4 regions of the Dactylosporangium sp. NPDC051087 genome follow, and region 4 is predicted to be linked to each of the others. Evidence: riboswitches for the same ligand, from Rfam matches in the RefSeq annotation. Region 4 holds a riboswitch; each other region holds the start of a gene.
The links. A riboswitch is a leader RNA that binds a small molecule or an ion and turns the genes downstream of it on or off. The one in region 4 is predicted to bind cobalamin.

Region 1 (3,236 bases), on a different contig from region 4:
GGCGGTCCCGCACGGAGCACAGGCCGTGTGGGCCGCCCCAGGCGGCGGCATAGAACCAGGTGAGGACGGGCTGTCCGCGCTTCGCCGCGAGCTGCGGGAGGAAACCGGCCTGGTCACCGCCGCCGATCCGCCGCACGTCTGGCATCAGGTGATCGTCAGCGCGGATCACGCGCCGGGCTTCTACGGCGTCGTCAACGACTACTTCCTCGTCCGCACCGACCACTTCGAACCGCAAGGCCAGCTCACCGACGAGCAGCTCGCCGCTGATGAGCACCTCGCCGGCTTTCGATGGTGGCGGCTCGCCGAGATCGCCGGCTACACCGGACCTGACCTGTTCTCGCCCCGTGACCTCGCCACACCGCTGACCGACCTGCTCACCTTCGGGACACCCTCCGCCCCGATCGCCCTCGGCTTATGAAGACCACCGGTCGCTGAAATCCGCGCTGCACCCAGGTCAGCGAACCCTTGCCGGGCAGAGCCAACCGACCCCAGAGCTGCCGATCTCATTGTCTGCCGGCTCGGCCTGCTACCACTAGCGGCTCCTGTTGCGTTTAGGGGTCGTCACGGGAACAGCCCCTGGGTCGGCTGGGGGACTGGATTCACTGCAAGAGGCATTGCGGCAATTGCCCTCGCGCTCGTGGCTGCTGCAACTACGATCGCCCCGATGGACTCCGACCGTGCCGACCGCACGCAAGCCAACTCGGTTGCGCAGGCCGAGTCAGTGCCGCCGTGGCTGCTCAGGGGCGCGCGCCCCGAGGTCGACGCCGCAGTCACGGCACCGATGGCCGTACCCTCGCTGCGCAGCGAGGCGGGCGGTCGTCTCGTCGATCGGGTGACGGCGTTCGCGCAGCGCATCGCGCCGACCGGCAGCAAGCGTCTCTCGGCAGAGCAGTACCCGGACCTCCAGGCCGCAACGGCGAAGTTCGGCACCGGGGCTGTGCAGCTCACCGTCACCGTGCAGCAACTCCAGACGCCGATCTACCTCACGGACCTCACGCTGGGATTCCCGGAGGATGTCTACCAGGAGTGGCCGAACGGCGTGCAGGTCGTGACGGTGCGCCACGCAATGCCGGACACGTTCCAACTCATCGCGGTACGAGGCAAGGGCGTGCAGCTCACGGTGTCCGTCACCGCAAGGACGCCGAGCGAGCAGAAGCCTGACCTGCTGGCCCCGTGGGCCGGCGCAGAGCAGTTCGTCCAGCGCTTCAGGGACGTCGCGAGCGACACGGCCATCGACGCCTTCGCCGCGGCGTAGTGGTGCAGGCGACACGCCGCTACACCATCTGGTGTTGCGCATTCAGCACCGCACCCATATATGGTGTTCCCTGCAGCTGGTTCGGCCGCTCTTCGGGGCGGTCGTGGCAACAGGGAACCCGGTGTGAATCCGGGACTGCCCCGCAGCGGTAAGTGGGAACGACCGCCGTCAACGAAGCACTGGACCGCGAGGTCTGGGAAGCGACGGCCAGTAGGTGGCGCCGGAAGGCGTCGCGCCCGCGAGTCCGAAGACCTGCCAGCGCACCGCACGCCGTCCGGTGTGCGGTGGTCGGATGCCGCGCGGGACGGCTGACGCCATCGCCGGGTGCGCCTCGCGTGCGCCTTTCTGTGGCGGCTTTCCCCTGCGCTCGTCCGACGTCGTCGGAGTTCGTGACGAGGGGGACACATGACGGTGACGCAGGACCAGGCCGGTCAGCGGGCGCCTGAGCAGCGGCGGCACGCGATGCAGGTGCGCAAACGCAACGGCGACCTGGAGCCGGTCGACGTCAACAAGATCGTGAAGGCGGTCGAGCGGTGGGTCGCCGACCTCGACGAGGTCGACCCGCTGCGCGTGGCGACGAAGACGATCAGCGGCCTGTACGACGGTGCGACGACGGCCGAGCTGGACAAGCTGTCGATCCAGACCGCGGCCGAGCTGATCGGTGAGGAGCCGCAGTACTCGCGGCTCGCCGCCCGGCTCCTGGCCGCGTACGTCGACAAGGAGGTCCGCGGCCAGGGCGTCGCCAGCTTCAGCCAAGCGGTCCGGTACGCGCACCAGCAGGGCCTGATCAGCGACGCCACCGCGGCGTTCGTGGCCCGTAACGCCCGTAAGCTCGACGACGCCGTCGACCTGGACGGGGACCTGCGGTTCGAGTACTTCGGGCTGCGGACGGTCGCCGACCGGTACCTGCTGCGCCATCCGCAGACGCGGCTGGTGGTGGAGACGCCGCAGTACTGGCTGCTGCGCGTCGCCTGCGGGCTGTCCACGACGCCGGCCGAGGCGATCGGCTTCTACCGGCTCATGTCGTCCCTCGCGTACCTGCCGAGCTCGCCGACGCTGTTCAACTCCGGCACCGCGCACACCCAGATGTCGTCCTGCTTCCTGGTCGACTCGCCCCGCGACGAGCTGGACTCGATCTACGAGCGGTACCACCAGGTCGCGAAGCTGTCGAAGTTCTCCGGCGGGATCGGCATCTCCTGGACGCGGGTCCGCGGCCGGGGCGCGCTCATCCGCGGCACCAACGGCAGGTCCAACGGGATCGTGCCGTTCCTGAAGACGCTCGACGCCGGGGTCGCCGCCGTGAACCAGGGCGGCCGGCGCAAGGGCGCCGCGTGCGTGTACCTGGAGCCGTGGCATCCGGACATCGAGGAGTTCCTGGAGCTGCGGGACAACACCGGCGAGGAGTCCCGGCGCACCCACAACCTCAACCTGGCCAACTGGATTCCGGACGAGTTCATGCGCCGGGTCGAGGCCGACGCCGACTGGTCGCTCATCGACCCGTCCGACGCGCCCGAGCTGCCGGACCTGTTCGGTGCGGAGTTCGACGAGGCGTACCGGGCGGCGGAGAAGCACGCCGTGAAGACCGTCAAGGCCCGTGACCTGTACGGCCGGATGATGCGCACCCTCGCGCAGACCGGCAACGGGTGGATGACGTTCAAGGACCGCTCCAACGCGCTGTCCAACCAGACCGGGACGCCCGGCAACACCATCCACCTGTCGAACCTGTGCACGGAGATCCTCGAGGTCAACAGCGACGACGAGACCGCCGTGTGCAACCTCGGCTCGATCAACCTCGGCGCGCACCTCACCACCGACAGCGCCGACGGCGTGGACTGGGACAAGCTGCGCGCCACCGTCCGCACCGCCGTGGTGTTCCTCGACCGGGTCATCGACATCAACTACTACCCGTCGGCGCAGGCCGCCGCGTCGAACCCGCGCTGGCGACCCGTCGGGCTCGGGCTGATGGGCCTGCAGGACGCGT
Region 2 (3,236 bases), on a different contig from region 4:
CGCGGACATGCCGACGGTCTTGCCGGGCAGCCATTCGAGGTTGCCGTGCTTGCCGACGTGCACGACGGCGTGGGCGCCGAACTCGTCGGCGAGCCACCGGTAGGCGGCCAGGTAGTGGTGGCTCGGCGGCAGGTCGGGGTCGTGGTAGATCGCTACGGGGTTCTCCCCGAAGCCGCGCGGCGGCTGCACCATGACCACGACGTTGCCCTCGCGCAGCGCGGCGAGGACGATCTCGCCGGCGGGGTCGCGGGACGTGTCGACGAACAGCTCACCGGGCGCCGGGCCCCAGTGCCGCTCCATCTCCTCGCGCAGGTCGTCCGGCAGGGTCCGGAACCAGGTCCGGTACCGCTCGGCGGAGATGCGGACGGGGTTGCCGCGCAGCTGCTCCTCGGTGAGCCAGTCGACGTCCTGCCCACCGGCGGCGATGAGCGTGTGCATCAGCGCGTCGCCGTCCTTCGGGAACCCGTCCGCGCCCACATACCCCTGGGCGTGCATGGCGTCGAGGAGCCGCACCACGCTCGCGGGCGTGTCGAGGCCGACGGCGTTGCCGATGCGGGCGTGCTTCGTCGGATACGCGCTGAGCATCAGCACGATCCTGCGGTCGGCGGGGGCGAGGTGGCGCAGCCGGGCGTGCCCGACCGCGATCCCGGCGACCCGCCCGGCCCGCTCCCGGTCGGCGACGTAGACGGTGAGCCCGTCGGCGTCGATCTCCTTGAACGAGAACGGCACCGTGATGATCCGGCCGTCGAACTCGGGGATCGCGACCTGCGTGGCCGTGTCCAGCGGCGACAGCCCGTCGTCGTTGGCGTCCCAGGTGTCGCGGGAGCTGGTCAGGCACAGGCCCTGCAGGATCGGCACGTCGAGCGCGGCGAGGGCGCCGACGTCCCACGCCTCCTCCTCGCCGCCGGCCTGCGCGTCCGCGGGGCGGGTGCCGCCCGCGGCGAGGACGGTGACGACCAGCGCGTCGGCCTGCCGCAGCGTGTCGAGCAGCTCCGCCGGGGCGGACCGCAGCGAGGAGGCGAACACGGGCAGCGGCCGCCCGCCGGCGTCCTGCACCGCCTCGCACAGCGTCTCCACGAACGCGGTGTTGCCGGCGAGGTGGTGCGCCCGGTAGTAGATGATCCCGACCGTCGGCCCCTCGGCCGTGCTCTCCCTCGGCAGGAGACCCCAGGTGGGCGTGGTCGCCGGCGGGGCGAAGCCGTGACCGGTGAGCAGGACGGTGTCGGACAGGAAGTGGTGCAGCTCGGCCAGGTTGGCCGGGCCGCCCTCGGTGAAGTAGGCGTGCGCCTCGGCCGCGACGCCGGCGGGCACGGTGGAGTGCCGCATCAGCTCCGCGTCGGGCAGCGCCTCGCCGCCGAGCAGGACCACCGGCGCCGGCAGCCGCAGCAGCGTGTCGAAGCCCTCCTGCCAGTCCCGGTAGCCGCCCAGGAACCGCACGACGACCAGGTCCGCGCCCTCGGCGAGGGCGGGCAGGTCCTCCACCGCGGTGCGGGACGGGTTGGCCAGCCGGAAGTCCGCGCCGCTCGCACGGGCGCTGAGCAGGTCGGTGTCGGACGTCGACAACAGCAGGATCACGCCGGGGTCCTCCCTCGGGGTCCGCGCCCCAAGTCGGTCGGGAAAGGTCCGGCGGCGGAGAGTCTCCTGGCTCCCGGATCGGCGCTCGTCCCCGCGCCTTCCCAGGCTCGCGCCCAGTGGCCTCCGTCGGAAACTCGCTCCCCGGTCACAGTGGCGGGACCGCGCCGGACTCTCACCGGCTTCCTCCACACGTCGCCGTTACAGCACCGCCAACTCTGCCGGTCGGCGCAGACTTGAGTCAAGCGAAGCGCTGCGCAGTAGTATCCGGCGCGTGCAGGCTGCCAGCGGACGCGACGCCCCGGACCGGTGCCCCGGCGCCGTGCAGGTCCACCCGGCGGCCGACGGTGGCCTCGCCCGCGTCCGGCTGCCCGGCGGGCGGCTGCCCGTCGAGGGCCTGGCCGTGCTCCGGGCCGCCGCCGCCGACCTCGGCGACCCCGCGCTGGAGCTCACCTCCCGGGGGAACGTGCAGGTCAGGGCGCTGCGGCCGGGCGCGGAGCTGGAGCTCGCCGCGCGGCTGTCGCAGGCGGGGCTCCTGCCGTCGGACACCCACGAGCGGGTGCGCAACATCATCGCCAGCCCGCTCAGCGGCCGCGACGGCGCCGGGCTCGTGGACGTGCGGCCGGTGGTGGCCGCGTTCGACGCCGGCCTGTGCGCCGACCCGTCCCTCGCCGCGCTGCCGGGCCGCTTCCTGGCGACGCTCGACGACGGCCGCGGCGACGTGTCCCCGCTCGGCGGCGACGTCGGCCTCCACGGCGACCGCCTCCTGCTCGCCGGCACCCCCACCACGGCCGCGGCCCGGACCCGCGGTGGCCCGGCCGGCCAGGCCGCGGCCCGGACCTGGGACGATCCCGCCGGGCTGCTGCTCGCGGCGGCCCGGGCGTTCCTGGCGGAGCGCGCCGCGCAGGGCGGCACCGCGTGGCGCCTGGCGGAGCTGACCGACGGCCCGGCCCGGGTCGCGGCCCGGCTGGACGCCACCGTCGAGCCGGGCGCCGGTCGCCACGACGGCGGCGCCGGGCCGGTCGTCGGCCGGACACCGCAGGCCGGTGGACAGGTCGCGCTGACGGTGGTCGTACCACTCGGGCTGCTGACGCAGGAGCAGTCGGCGGCACTCGTCGCGGCCTCGCCGGGAGAGATCATCGTCACGCCGTGGCGGACCGTCGTGGTGCCCGACGTGCCGGTCGATGAAGCTGGAGCGGTCGAGACCCTGCTGACGGCGGCCGGGCTGGTCACCGACCCCGCCTCGCCATGGGTCGGGGTCACCGCGTGCGCCGGCCGCCCGGGCTGCGCCAAGGCCCTCGCCGACGTGCGGGCCGACGCCCGGGCCGCCGTCGCGGGTGGCCTCGACCACGCGCTGCCGGTGCACTGGATCGGCTGCGAACGGCGCTGCGGCGCACCGAAGGGAAGGCACGTGGAGATGCTCGCGACCGCCGACGGCTACCAGGTCGTGTCGTGACCGGCCCGGAGCGCAGCGGAGTGGCTGGTCACCATGGGTGCAGTCTCGGGGCGCGGCGGCGCCGGAGCGCAGCGGAGGTGACGTCGTGACCGCTTACGACTACGTGAAGGACGGTGCGGAGATCTACCGGCGGTCGTTCGCGACGATCCGCGCCGAGGCCGACCTGTCCGGGCTGCCCGCCGACGTCGCCCAGGTCACCGTCCGCATG
Region 3 (3,236 bases), on a different contig from region 4:
TGGCGGCGAGGTCGTCGAGGACCTCCATCTTGGAGCGGGACGCCTCGATGCTGGTGACGTCGGCGTCCAGCGCGTCGATGGCGGTGATGACCTCACCGAACTCGGAGTAGCACAGGTGCGTGTGGATCTGCGTGCCGTCGTCGACGCCGCTGGTCGCGAGACGGAACGAGCCGACGGCCCAGTCGAGGTACGCCTTCTGGTCCGCCTTGCGCAGCGGCAGCGTCTCCCGCAGAGCGGGCTCGTCGACCTGGATGACGGTGATCCCGGCGGCTTCGAGGTCGAGGCATTCGTCGCGCAGGGCGAGGGCGACCTGGTCGGCGGTGTCGGCGAGGGGCTGGTCGGTGCGCACGAACGACCAGGCGAGGATCGTGACCGGGCCGGTGAGCATGCCCTTGACCGGTTTCGGCGTGAGTGACTGCGCGTAGGTGGACCACTCGACGGTCATCGGTGCCTTGCGGGCCACGTCGCCGTGGATGATCGGTGGGCGGACGCAGCGGGACCCGTACGACTGGACCCAGCCGTGGTCGGTGGCGGCGAACCCGGACAGTTGCTCGCCGAAGTACTGGACCATGTCGTTGCGTTCTGGTTCGCCGTGCACGAGGACGTCGAGGCCGAGGTTTTCCTGCAGGCGGATGACGTGCTGGACCTCGTCGCGCATCCGGTCGGCGTAGCCGGCGGCATCCAGGGTGCCGGCGCGCAGTTCGGCGCGGGCTTTGCGCAGGTCGGCGGTCTGCGGGAACGACCCGATCGTGGTGGTCGGCAGGTCCGGCAGCCGCAGCCGTTCCTGCTGGACCCGGGCCCGGACGGCGTACGGGCCGCGGCGCCGGTCCGCCGGGGTGAGGGCAGCGAGGCGGTCGCGGACGGATGCGTTGTGCCAGTCGGCCGGGATCGGCGGTAGCGGTGCCGGCAGGTGGGCGGTGCCGTCGCGGACCGCCCTGCCGAGCAGGACGACCTCGTCGACCTTCTGCCGGGCGAACGCGAGCCGTTCGTGCAGCGAAGGGTCGAGCCGGGTCTCGACGGACAGGTCGACCGGCACGTGCAGCAGCGAGCACGACGTGGACACGGCGACGTGGTCGGCCAGGGCGGAGACGATAGCGCCTCGGACTGCGGCGGTACGGAGGTCGGTGCGCCAGATGTTGTGACCGTCGACCAGTCCGGCGACGATCGTCTTGCCGACCAGAGGCCCTGACGCGGCGAGGCGTTGAAGGTCACCGGGGCCGGCGACAAGGTCCAGACCGATCGCCTCGACAGGGGTGCTCAGCAGCGCCGGAAGGGCGTCGCCGAGTTCGCCGAAGTAGGTGGCCACGAAGAGCTGCGGCCGATCGGTCAACGAACCGAGGCGGGCGTAGGCGCGGCGCAGCCCGTCGATCTCCGCCGGGGTACGGTCCGCCACATACGCAGGCTCGTCCAGCTGCACCCATCGCACGCCGGTCGAGGCCAGGACGGCGAGGATCTGTGCGTACACCTCGACGAGGTCGTCGAGGCGGGCGAACGGGTCGGCACCCTTCGCCAGAAGCAGGAACGTGGCCGGGCCGACGAAGACCGGGCGGGTGGCGATGCCGAGGGCGCCGGCCTCCGCGACCTCGCCGAGGGCCTTGACCGGGTTGGCCTCGAACACGGTGTCCGCGTCGATCTCCGGCACCAGGTAGTGGTAGTTGGTGTCGAACCACTTGGTCAGTTCCAGCGCCGGTTCGGCGTCGACACCCCTGGCCATCGCGAAGTACGTGTCCAGGTCGGACAGGCCGAGCCGGGTGAACCGGGCCGGGATCGCGCCGACGGCGACGGCGGTGTCCAGGACGTGGTCGTAGTAGGAGAACGTGTTGGACGGGATCGCGTCCAGCCGGGCGTTGCGCAGGGTCTGCCACACCTCCGCGCGCAGCCCTGCCGCGGTCTCGTCCAGGGTCGCCGCGTCGATGCGACCCGCCCAATATGCCTCGACGGCCTTCTTCAGTTCCCGGTTCCCGCCGATGCGCGGATAGCCCAGGACGGTGCTCTGCCCGAATGCGGTGCTCACCACAGGGATTCCTTCCCTCGAAGTCGCGGCGACGTTCGGGAAGGGGAAGACAGGGCACACCCGGCTTCCGCCCTGACCCTCCCGAGGGGTCGCCGGCGGCGCACACCGGCGGTGTACGCAGTGCGGGCAGGTCTTCGGACTCGCGGGCGCGGCACCGACAGGTGCCTCCTACTGGCCGTCGCTTCCCAGACCTCGCGGTCCAGTGCTTTGTTGACGGCGGTCGTTCCCACTCACCGCTGCGGGGCAGTCCCGGTCTTGCACCGGGTTCCCTCTTACGACGCCCCGTCCTTGCGAACGAGGCGAACCAGCACTGCCGGCCATCGTACGGGTGCCCGGCGGCGTGCGGGACCGGGGCATCCAAGATCGTCCGGCCGCGACATGGTCGCTGCTGTCCTGCACGGTGGTGCCGGACAGGACAGCAGCGCACCCGCGGCTCAGAAGTCGTCGTCGAAGGTGACCGTGCCCGTCACGCCCACCTGGTACGCCGACACCCGGCGTTCGAAGAAGTTCGACAGTTCCTGGACGTCCTGCAGTTCCATGAACGCGAACGGGTTGCGGCTGCCGTACAGCGGCGCGATGCCGAGCGTGGCGAGCCGCCGGTCGGCGACGTGCTGCAGGTATTCGCGCATGTCGGCGAGGGACATGCCGGACACGCCCTGCTCCAGGAGGTCCGCGGCGAACTGCACCTCGCACTCGACCGCCTCGGACAGCATCTGCCGTACCTGAGCTTCCAGCTGCGGGTCGAACAGGTCCGGTTCTTCCGCCCGTACGGTGTCCACGACGTCGAACGCGAATGCCATGTGCATCGACTCGTCGCGGAACACCCAGTTGGTGCCCGAGGCGAGGCCGTGCAGCAGCCCGCGGGAACGCAGGTAGTAGACGTAGGCGAAGGCGCCGTAGAAGAACAGGCCCTCGATGCAGGCGGCGAAGCAGATCAGGTTGAGCAGGAACGCCCGCCGGTCGTCCTTGCTGCGAAGCTCCTTCAGCTCGCCGAGTGAGTCGATCCAGCGGAAACAGAACTCCGCCTTGCGCGCGATCGACGGGATGTTCTCCACCGCGGCGAACGCCTCGAACCGCTCGGTCTCGTCGGAGACGTACGTGTCGAGCAGGTTCAGGTAGAACTGGACGTGCACGGCCTCCTCGAACAGCTGCCGGGAGAGGTAGAGCCGTCCTTCGGGGCTGTTGATGTGCTGGTACAGGTTGAGCACGAGGTTGTTCGCGA
Region 4 (3,236 bases):
CCATGTCGCTGGCGAGGCGGTCGAACTCGCCAGTGCGACGAATCGCACGATCGAGCGCCTCGATCGGTCCAGCAGCGAGGTCGCCGCCGTCCTGAACGTGATCACATCGATTGCTGAGCAGACGAACCTGCTCGCCCTCAATGCGACGATCGAGGCGGCCCGCGCGGGCGAGCACGGCAAAGGCTTCGCGGTCGTCGCCGGTGAGGTGAAAGAACTGTCGCGAGAGACCGCGGGTGCGACGGAGAACATCGGCACAAAAATGACGGTAATGCGCGCCGATACCGGCAGCGCAATCGAGGCCATCACCCGCATTACGTCGGTCATCGGCCGGATCAACGAGATCCAGCGCACCATTTCCCGTGCCGTTGAACTGCAGCTGGCGGCGACGACGTCGATCGGCGACAGCGTCGAGCAGGTCAGCCGGTCTTCCGACGACATCAGTCGGTCGATCTCCGGGGTAGCGGAGGCGACCGCAGGCACGCAACGCGGCGCCGGTAACACCGCGGCCGCCGCTACCGACCTCGCCGACCTCGCCGAACGCCTTTCGGCGCTTGCCGGGGAATTTAGGATCATCACAGCCTGACGCGGCGTCAGGCAGCGATGTGCTACCTGTCCACGACGCCGATCGCTGGCCGGCCTAACCCATTCCCAGGCTCGGCGACAGGAGATGGCCGTGTGGATCTGTGGTTTGCCGCCACATCTGGGCAACGGTTGCGCTGGCAGACCGAAGTCGCCCGGGACGGGTGCTACTTCCACGTAGCGTGGGCGGGAGCCTCGCGATGCGGCGCCCGCCCGCGAATGCGGGTTCGTCAGTCCTTTCGCAGCCCGGCGGCGGCGACGAGTGCCGCAGCGACGCCTCGACCTCGGAGTAGCCGCGGGTCTTCAGGCCGCAATCGGGCTCACCCAGAGCCGCCGGGCGGGGACAGTGGCAACGGCGCGGCGCAGCGCCTCGACGATCTCGGTGTGGGACGGCACACGAGGGGAGTGGACATCCCACACGCCGGGTCCTCCGCCACGGCTGTAGCCGATGGTGGCGAGGTCGTTGAGGATCTCCATTTTCGAGCGAGACGCCTCGATGCTGGTGACGTCGGCGTTGAGGGCGTCGATCGCAGTGATGACGCCGCCGAACTCGGAATAGCATAAGAGGTCCTAACAAAGTCGTACGACGTGTCGGTACGTGATGATGCAGGTCGCGAGGTTGAGGAATGCTTCGTGGATGTCGTCGCGGTGTTCCCAGCGGATGCGGAGTCGTTTCATGCCGTGGTACCAGGCGATGGTCCGTTCGATCACCCACCGGTAGACGCCGAGGCCGGAGCCGTGCGGTGTGCCGCGGCGGGCGATCCGGGGGTGGATGCCTTTGTGGCGCACGAGTCTGCGGTACTTGTCGAAGTCGTAGGCGCGGTCTGCGAACAGTTCGGCCGGTCGGCGGCGTGGCCGGCCTCGACGGCCACGCACCGGCGGCACCGCGTCGATCAGCGGCAGCAGTTCGGTGATGTCGTGGCGGTTGCCGCCGGTCAACGACGCGGCGAGAGGGATGCCGGCGCCCTCGGTCAGGATGTGGTGTTTCGAGCCCGCTCGGGCGCGGTCGACCGGGCTCGGGCCGCTTTTGGGCCACGACGAGCAGCTCGCAGGTGGGAGGAGTCGATGACCGCTCTGGACCAGTCCAGCTTCCCCGCTGCATGCAGCTCGGCCAGGAGGAGTTCATGCAGTTGTTTCCAGACCCCGGCTCAGTTCCACTCCTCGAGGCGTCGCCAGCAGGTCATGCCGGAGCCGAAGCCCAGCTCTTGCGGCAGGAACTCCCATTGGATGCCGGTGTGCAGGACGAACAGGATCCCGGACAGCACCTGCCGGTCAGGAATCCGCTTGCGACCTGGACGTTGTGGGTCGCGGGGTAAGGGTTTGGGCAGTAGCGGTTCGATGCGCTGCCACAGCCCGTCCGGCACGATCCACGGCGGCTGTTCACCACGCCTCACGGCCGAAGATATTAGATCATCCTCCACAAAGGACGGAAGACCCTCGATCAACTTTGTTAGGACCTATGAGTAGCCGGCTCAAGCGGCGGCGGTGAGCGTTCAGGCGCCAACTACTGGCGGTCGCTTCCCAGGCTTGCGCCCAGTGCATTGTTGACGGCTGTCGTTCTCACTTAACGCTGCGGGGCAGTCCGGTCTCACGCCGGTCCCCTTACGCCGCCCCGTCCTTGCGAACGGAGCGAACCAGCACTGCCAGTTATCGTGCGGGTGCCCCAGCGGCATCGGAACCAGTGGACCCACCATGTGGCACCGCGGTTCGTCACCGCGGTTCGTCACCGTGAGGCCGACTATCGGTGTCCCGCCGCGCGGGACGTGCCGTACCGCGAACGACCATGGCCGACATGGCATGGAGGCGGATGCGAGCTGGCCGCAGTCCGTCCTGCGAACCTCGAACGCTGGACGCGTTCTGCCGCCGGTGCCCGTACGGTCCGAGCCGCCCGCCCACCAGCACCTGCGGGCGCCTGCGCTCGGCCAACTTTCGCCAGCCAAGGCGGCGCTCGCCGACGCCGAACTCGACCGAGAGCGCGAAAATGCAACTGCTGTCCCGCATGGTGCTGTGCGCAGGACAGCAGCGCACCCCAGTTCAGAGAGTCGTCGTCGACCTGACCGTGCCGTCACGCCCACCTGAAACGCCGACACCCGGCGCTCGAGGAAGTTCGACAGCTCCTGGACGTCCTGCAGCTCCATGAGCGCGAAAGAGCAACACCAGATGCTGTAGCAGCGTGTCGCCTCCGACACACGTGACCCTCCGTGTCTTCCCGGCCGGCGTCAGCGACGGTGGTGGTTGGCTGTGGTCGAAGTTTCGTTGACCGCGGTGCGATAGCCGCCAACGCGCTTCGATCTGATCAAGGTGCTGTTCCCGGTCTGGCGTCGCACCTGTCCTTGTCGCGATCCGATTTCAACGGTTGACCCGCTTGCACGCTCGGGGCCCTTCCGTGGCCTACTGGGATGGCGAGACGGTTTGGCGGTACGCGCCGAACCCGTCCGCAACGCGACGCCGAACTCAGCCTGTGACGTCACCGGTTCGCGTCAGCGCCATGCACGCATGTAAGCGGGATGCAAGGTTACCGATGGGGTATTCACGTCACCCAACCAGACGTTCATGGACCCGGCTGGCCTGGTACCGGACGGCGGCCGTGAACGCCGCCTCGACCAGGTCGTCGGTGGTGTCGAAGAGGTCATTACCGGCGATGCCGGTGGCGGCGC

Region 1: it holds a riboswitch for cobalamin, as region 4 does, so the genes downstream of both, ACZ6TV_RS52875 (ribonucleoside-diphosphate reductase subunit alpha) here and ACZ6TV_RS48575 (IS5 family transposase) in region 4, are expected to answer to the same signal.
Region 2: it holds a riboswitch for cobalamin, as region 4 does, so the genes downstream of both, cobN (cobaltochelatase subunit CobN) here and ACZ6TV_RS48575 (IS5 family transposase) in region 4, are expected to answer to the same signal.
Region 3: it holds a riboswitch for cobalamin, as region 4 does, so the genes downstream of both, metE (5-methyltetrahydropteroyltriglutamate--homocysteine S-methyltransferase) here and ACZ6TV_RS48575 (IS5 family transposase) in region 4, are expected to answer to the same signal.

The regions. Positions count from the first base shown of each region.
Region 1 covers NZ_JBVJIJ010000055.1:33,634-36,869, forward strand. Annotated here, with positions in the region: gene ACZ6TV_RS52865 (NUDIX hydrolase) at 1-418, shown strand, start outside; gene ACZ6TV_RS52870 (hypothetical protein) at 665-1,255, shown strand; cobalamin riboswitch at 1,316-1,529, shown strand; gene ACZ6TV_RS52875 (ribonucleoside-diphosphate reductase subunit alpha) at 1,661-3,236, shown strand, end outside.
Region 2 covers NZ_JBVJIJ010000020.1:261,450-264,685, reverse strand. Annotated here, with positions in the region: gene cobN (cobaltochelatase subunit CobN) at 1-1,575, opposite strand, end outside; cobalamin riboswitch at 1,615-1,810, opposite strand; gene ACZ6TV_RS34920 (precorrin-3B synthase) at 1,847-3,028, shown strand; gene ACZ6TV_RS34915 (precorrin-8X methylmutase) at 3,114-3,236, shown strand, end outside.
Region 3 covers NZ_JBVJIJ010000055.1:37,946-41,181, reverse strand. Annotated here, with positions in the region: gene metE (5-methyltetrahydropteroyltriglutamate--homocysteine S-methyltransferase) at 1-2,014, opposite strand, end outside; cobalamin riboswitch at 2,123-2,338, opposite strand; gene ACZ6TV_RS52880 (ribonucleotide-diphosphate reductase subunit beta) at 2,449-3,236, opposite strand, start outside.
Region 4 covers NZ_JBVJIJ010000041.1:8,560-11,795, forward strand. Annotated here, with positions in the region: gene ACZ6TV_RS48565 (methyl-accepting chemotaxis protein) at 1-583, shown strand, start outside; gene ACZ6TV_RS48570 (hypothetical protein) at 883-1,116, opposite strand; partial or broken gene ACZ6TV_RS48575 (IS5 family transposase) at 1,150-1,946, opposite strand; cobalamin riboswitch at 2,047-2,233, opposite strand; gene ACZ6TV_RS48580 (hypothetical protein) at 3,115-3,236, opposite strand, start outside.